Regions from separate parts of the Bacillus sp. Medicinal_06 genome, predicted to be linked through region 2. Evidence: riboswitches for the same ligand, from Rfam matches in the RefSeq annotation. Region 2 holds a riboswitch; the other holds the start of a gene.
The links. Region 2 has a riboswitch for S-adenosylmethionine ahead of AC1M36_RS01885 (M20 family metallopeptidase). Riboswitches for the same ligand answer to the same signal wherever they lie in the genome.
Positions count from the first base shown of each region.

Region 1: another riboswitch for S-adenosylmethionine. It lies ahead of AC1M36_RS00060 (ECF-type riboflavin transporter substrate-binding protein); the one in region 2 lies ahead of AC1M36_RS01885 (M20 family metallopeptidase).

Region 1 covers NZ_JBWYHD010000001.1:8,283-11,709, forward strand. Annotated here, with positions in the region: gene AC1M36_RS00055 (ABC transporter ATP-binding protein) at 1-969, opposite strand, end outside; gene AC1M36_RS00060 (ECF-type riboflavin transporter substrate-binding protein) at 980-1,528, opposite strand; SAM riboswitch class I at 1,667-1,784, opposite strand; gene AC1M36_RS00065 (aspartate/glutamate racemase family protein) at 1,940-2,620, shown strand; gene AC1M36_RS00070 (ATP-binding protein) at 2,705-3,427, opposite strand, start outside.
Region 2 covers NZ_JBWYHD010000001.1:357,667-361,093, reverse strand. Annotated here, with positions in the region: gene AC1M36_RS01890 (AAA domain-containing protein) at 1-1,416, shown strand, start outside; SAM riboswitch class I at 1,503-1,607, shown strand; gene AC1M36_RS01885 (M20 family metallopeptidase) at 1,700-2,902, shown strand; gene AC1M36_RS01880 (CotS family spore coat protein) at 3,006-3,427, opposite strand, start outside.

The sequences.
Region 1 (3,427 bases), 350 kb from region 2:
TATAGAGAGTGTTATGTCCTTTAATGTGAAATTTTTGTGGGAATATGAAAATGAGAGATTTTCTATTTGACATAAGACTTCTTTTTTACATTGTTTTTTAGAAGCAGTAGAACTCATCATCCATTGCTTTATCGTTTTATTTAACTCCTCATTATTTAAAGTTTCAATTGGATAAATTTCTTCATCTAAAATATTCATTTTTAGATTTTTTAACACTTCAATATATATAGGTTCTCTTAACCCTATACTTTGTAAAATGTTTGCTTGTAAAATCTTTTTTGGTGAATCGATTGCTACAATATTCCCTTCATCTATTAATATAATTTTATCTAAGTCTAATTTTAATATCTCTTCTATTCTATGCTCAATAATAACGATTGTTTTATTTAATTGTTGATGTACCTTTTGAATAAGTTCTACTGCTTTTAAACTACTTATTGGGTCTAGATTTGCTAATGGCTCATCAAATAGTAATATGTCAGCATCCGTCGTTAGTAGCCCAGCAAGAGAGACAGTTTGTTTTTGACCACCAGATAATTCATGTGGGCTTCGTGAGTGAAATCTATGCATCTGTACTTTCTGTAAAGAGTCCATAACAACCGCCTTCATTTCCTCCTGTTCTACGCAATCATTTTCTAACGAAAATGCAACATCTTCCCCTACAGTTAACCCAATAAACTGGGAATCTTGATCTTGCAAAATAGTTCCTACAAGCTTACTTTGCTCAAAAATACTACTTTTTCGTGGATCCTTACCACATATTGAAATGTTCCCAGTACTTGATCCCTCATATGAAAAAGGGATCAGCCCATTTATACAATGGGCCAATGTAGATTTTCCTGATCCACTTCGACCAGCAATCAATACTTTTTCACCTGGATAAATATGAAGTGTGATATTCTTTAAAGTAGGTTCTGTCACTTGTTGATATTGAAATGTAAATTGTTCAAAGGAAATAATCGGCTTCATTGTGCTATCCCTACTTTTCAATTTTTAAATGTGTATGTTTTTTATTTGCTTTCGCTAATCCAAGTGTAATTGGTAAACCAAGGATTAAGAAAACAAGGACATCTGCAATCGTTGCACCAAGTACTTGAATAATAATTTTATCTAAAGGCTCTCCCATCACGATAATATCGAAAGCGCCGGCAAATATAATTCCAATAACAATCCCAAGTAAACCTGTTACAGCAAAATATGAAATATCTCGATTACCGAATGTTCCATTTTCCACACTGAAACTTGCTCGTTTTTGTACAAGTCCCATCGTAAATCCAATAATGCCTGAGCTAAGTACCCATCCCCACCATATTCCCCATCCAGCGATAGTATCTGTCACTGTATGACCGATAAGACCAATCAAAAGTCCTGCAAATGGTCCGAAAATCGCACCAAAAATTGTTAATATGGCCAGAGCTGGTTTTATAAATGTATTTGGGGCAATTGAAAGTCCCCATAGACCTAATACCCCATATATTGCAGAACCAATTCCAATTGCTACGACTAATTTTGTAGATAATTTGTTCATATGAATTCCCCCTCATTCTAGTTAGCTTATATTAGTCCTATATGTAAAAGAAAATGGAATTATTCATCTTCACTTCCTTTCTCCCCAATAAAAAATGACCTCTTATAGAAGAGGTCATTTGCGTATGGATATATGATCCTCTTATCTTTCAAAAGACAATATGTCTTTTGTGGAATTAGCACCTTCCTATTTCTATGAATAAATAGGGGTTGCTGAGGTTTCATAGGGCCGTTCCCTCCACCTCTCTGGATAAGTATTCGTTTGTAATTTGTATTATTGCACTAACGTGAATTAATTTCAATATTATTCTCACTATTTTTATTTTTATATAAAATGACAAATAAATCATTGTATTCTTATCGGAATTATGGAATAATTAATAACAAAACAGGTTAACAGGGGGAATGAGACATGAAAGTAATTGGGTTAATTGGTGGATTAAGCTGGGAATCAACATCTCTTTATTATAAACATATTAATACACTAACTTTATCTCAGTATAATCATAATGCAAAGCTTGTTCTATATAGCATGGATTTTGGCGAAGTGACGAATTTACTACAAAATCAACAATATGAAGAAGTGCAAAACCAACTCGTTCAAGTAGCTAAAAAAGTAGAACACTCCGGTGCAGATTGTATACTTATGTGTTCAAATACAGTACACCAATTTGCGGAAGAAGTAGAAAAAGCAATCTCTATCCCACTTCTTCATATTGGCGATGTAAGCGCTGAAGAAATTGTTGAACATGATGTGAAGCGGATTGGTTTGCTTGGAACAAAACAAACAATGGAACAAGATTTTTATAAAACGAGACTAGCTAATTATGGTATTGAAACAATTATTCCCAAAGAAGATGAACGAAATTTCATTCATCATGTCATTCTCCAAGAGTTAAGTAAAGGTATTATTTTAAAGCAATCCAAAGACCGTTTCTTACAAATTGTTCAAAATCTCATTAAAAACGGGGCAGAAGGAATTTTATTAGGATGCACAGAAATACCGTTACTCATTTCACAACAAGATCTTTCTATCCCTGTATTTGATACTGCTTTTTTACATGCCAAAATTGCAGTGCAATTCGCTGGCTAATCAAGAAAAGAAGCTATCTTACAAGATAATAAGATAGCTTCTTTTCTTTGCTGCTACTCTATATGAAATGGAAATTAATCTCTATTACCAAGACCCTGTTATAGATGGCATAGCTGAATGAGAAGTACCCTGCTCACTTTGAAACATAGGTAAATAAATAGTAACGGATGTTCCTACTCCTACCTCACTCATGATACTAATTCTTCCTTGATGACTTTCAATGATTTTATAACTGAGCATGAGTCCAATGCCAGTTCCTTTTTCCTTTGTACTATAAAAAGGTTCACCAAGCCTTTTTATTCTTTCTTCAGGAATTCCTACGCCCTCATCAACTATATTAATAATAACCTCTTCACGTTCTAATTTTTTCACAGAAATAGAGATTTGCCCTCCATCTGGCATTGCTTCAATTGAGTTTTGTAAAATATTAATAAAAACTTGTTTTAATTGATTTTCACAGCAATCAATTATTAATTCTTTTGATTCTATATGGAGATTAATTTGAATATTTGTCATGATTGCCTTTGTATTAATTAATGAAACGACATTTCTTAATATCAAACAAATATTTTTCTTTTCAGTTGGAATGACATCAGTCTTTGCGATTGATAAAAACTCATGAAGGATAGATTCAATTCGCTCAATTTCTGACAGCATAAGATCGAAGTATTTATCCTGATCTTCTTGATTAATTTGAAATAGTTGAATAAATCCTTTAATCACTGTCAGTGGATTTCGAACTTCATGAGCTACCCCAGCAGCTAACTGTCCAATTGCTGCAAGTGTATCTGATTTATTCAATAACTC
Region 2 (3,427 bases):
ATGCAAGAAATTGAAGGAGACCTCAGAAAACAAAGAGCGAAAATTAAAGAAGTAGAAAGAGAATATATTGAAAATGCAAAAGTAATTGGTGCGACGCTATCCAAATGCGCAATTGATTCTCTTATTTATGAGCGAACATTTGACTTAGTTGTTGTAGATGAAGTGAGTATGGCATATGTGCCGCAACTCGCATTAGCTGCTTCTCTTGGTAAAAGAATTGTCGTTTGTGGTGACTTTTTACAGTTGCCTCCAATTGCGATGGCAAACCATGAGCTTGTTAGAAAATGGCTAGGGGAAGATATGTTTTATCATGCTGGCATTGTCCAATCTGTAAATAGTTATGAAGCACATCCAAATTTATTTATGCTGCAAGAACAAAGACGGATGCATGAGGATATATCTAAATTTACAAACTCATTTATTTATAAGAATAGAGTGTTCGACCATCCTTCTGTTTCGGCAAGGCAGGAATTAGCGGAATTACAGCCATTTGCAAATGAAGCGACTGCTCTATTTGATACTAGTTTGATGGGAGCCTATTCTTTAAAAGATGCAGCTTCTGGTTCACGTTTTAATATGATGTCCGGTCTTGTTGCGATGCAAATGATTTTAATCGGTTTATTAGATGGTGTTCAATCCATTGGAGTTGTCACACCATATCGCGCACAGTCCCGTTTCTTATCAACATGCATAAGAGAACTATTGCAAAAAACAAAGTATCGAAATACACCTGTTTTAGCGGCAACTGTTCATAAATTTCAAGGGTCTGAACGAGACATGATGATATTTGATACAGTAGATAGTTATCCGCAAGAAAGACCTGGTGTGTTATTTTTTGATCATAAAAATCATCGTCTTGTAAACGTTGCGGTAACGAGGGCAAGAGGGAAGTTCATTCAGTTATCGGACTGCCAATATATGCGGAAAAATCTTTCGAGAAAACAAGCGTTATCTCATTTAACTTCTCACATAGAAAGACACGGAAATGTGTATGATCGCAGGTCATCACGTCCGTTGTTCGAACGAAAAATTACAAAGCGCTTGAGATGGTTTATGCAAATGAATTTGGAAGAGACAAAAGTATTGTTAAAAGATATTTTGTCAGCAAAACAAAAAATTATTATTTCGCTTCCAAGTACAAGACAGGTAGATAAAAGAGTATGGCAGGCATTAATGCGTACAGTGGCGCAAGTCACAATATATAGCGATGGACCCATTCCATTAAAAAATGTAAGAGTACAAAGACAAAATAAATCACTTCCATTTATATGTATTGATGATGAAATCTTTTGGGTAGGTGCGCCGTTAACGTCACAAATGACGTTTGAAGGAAGTCCAGAATTCCCTTATATATGTGCGAGAATGCATACTCCTGAAACGATTGGCGTTTTAAAAGGATTTTTAGATATTCGGTAAAATCAAATCGGAATTCCTTGACATTTAGTCGGAATAAAACTAGAATGAAAATAATTTAATATAATTTTATGAAAATAAAAACGATTTTCTTATCAAGAGAGGTAGAGGGACTGGCCCTATGAAACCTCGGCAGCGGATTCAATATGAATACTGTGCCAATTCCAGCAAGTGAAAGACTTGAAAGATAAGAAAGAAGGCATTTTTGAATCTGTATTTTTCAAGCCTCTTTCTATCTTTTAGAGAGAGGCTTTTTTATATGTAAATTTAAAGGAGGAATAGGAAAATGACAACAAAACAAGTAACGTCACACCGAAATAGTATTACTGAAAGCATAGAAAGAAATAAAGAGACGTATGTAAAAACAAGTCATGATATACATGAGAACCCTGAAATTGGTAATCAAGAATTCTTTGCATCAAGAACATTAAGCTTATTACTAGGAAGTGCAGGTTTTCAACTGCAACACAATATAGCAGGACATGAAACAGGCTTTATCGCACGGAAAAGCTCAGGGAAACAAGGACCTACAATTGCTTTTTTAGCAGAGTATGACGCTTTGCCTGGATTAGGTCATGCGTGTGGTCATAATTTAATTGGCACAATAAGTGTTGCGGCAGCGATTGCATTATCAGAAACAATTGAAGAAATTGGAGGTGAAATCGTCGTATTTGGAACACCAGCAGAAGAAGGTGGACCAAATGGAAGTGCCAAAGCAAGTTATGTGAAAGCAGGTTTGTTTAACAATATCGATGCAGCACTTATGATTCACCCGAGTGGAAAAACAGCAACAACAAGTCCATCGCTAGCAGTTGATCCACTTGATTTTCATTTTTATGGAAAGTCTGCACATGCGGCAGCATCACCAGAGGAAGGAATTAATGCATTAGATGCGATTATTCAGCTTTACAGTGGGATTAATGCACTTCGCCAACAACTTCCAGCAGATGTGAAAATTCATGGTGTCATTACTGAAGGTGGAAAGGCGCCGAATATTATTCCAGATTACGCAGCAGCTCGCTTTTTCATTCGCGCAGCAACGCGTAAAAGATGTGCTGAAGTAACTGAAAAGGTACGAAATATTGCACAGGGATCCGCATTAGCAACAGGAACAACAGTAAAAATCAATCAGTTCCAAAATGAAATTGATGAATTATTAGTAACAAAAACATTTAATGAAGTGATTGCTGAGGAATTAGAAAACCTTGGTGAAGATGTAAATCGTAAAGAGAGACTTGGAATCGGTTCAACAGATGCAGGGAATGTAAGTCAAGTCGTACCAACAATTCATCCTTACATTAAAATTGGTCCAGACAATTTAATTGCTCATACGAATGAATTTAGAGAAGCAGCTCGTTCGGAACTTGGCGATAAAGCATTAATTACATCTGCAAAAGCATTAGCGTATGCAGCATACAGATTAATTACAGAAGAAGGAACACTTGCTCAAATTAAGGAAGAATTTAAAGAAGCGCAGCGAAATCAGTGATGTAGAAATATAGTTTTTAGACTTAGAAATTGCAAAATGATAGTAGAAGAAGCCTAACATCTATTTGGTAGGCTTCTTATTTTTTAGTTTCACGTACTAGATTTTAAAATTTCTCAATTAAAGTATTTAAAGCTTTAGATTTTATTCTCTCATATTCCATAGCGCCGGCGAGTTCATCAGCAAGAAGAGGAGATTTTCTAACATATCTTTCACGAATTACATCGTAAAGTTCATATGGAAATAGCATATCGATAAACATGATCTTTTTTTGTTCAGCTGTTAGAGGAGAAATTGATTCGTAAGCGTTAATCATAATATTAAATTGATCCTCATTCCAAACTCCCGTTGTATCTAATAAAGGAATAATCATTTTACGCAAATCACGAATCGGAAGATCAAAAGACACGGTATCTAAATCAATTACCCAAATTTGATTATTTGGGTCAAGAAGGGAATTTCCTGTACCGTAATCTTGATGGCACAGGTTAGGGTTTGATTGTAATTGATTTGTCCAGGTTGTATATT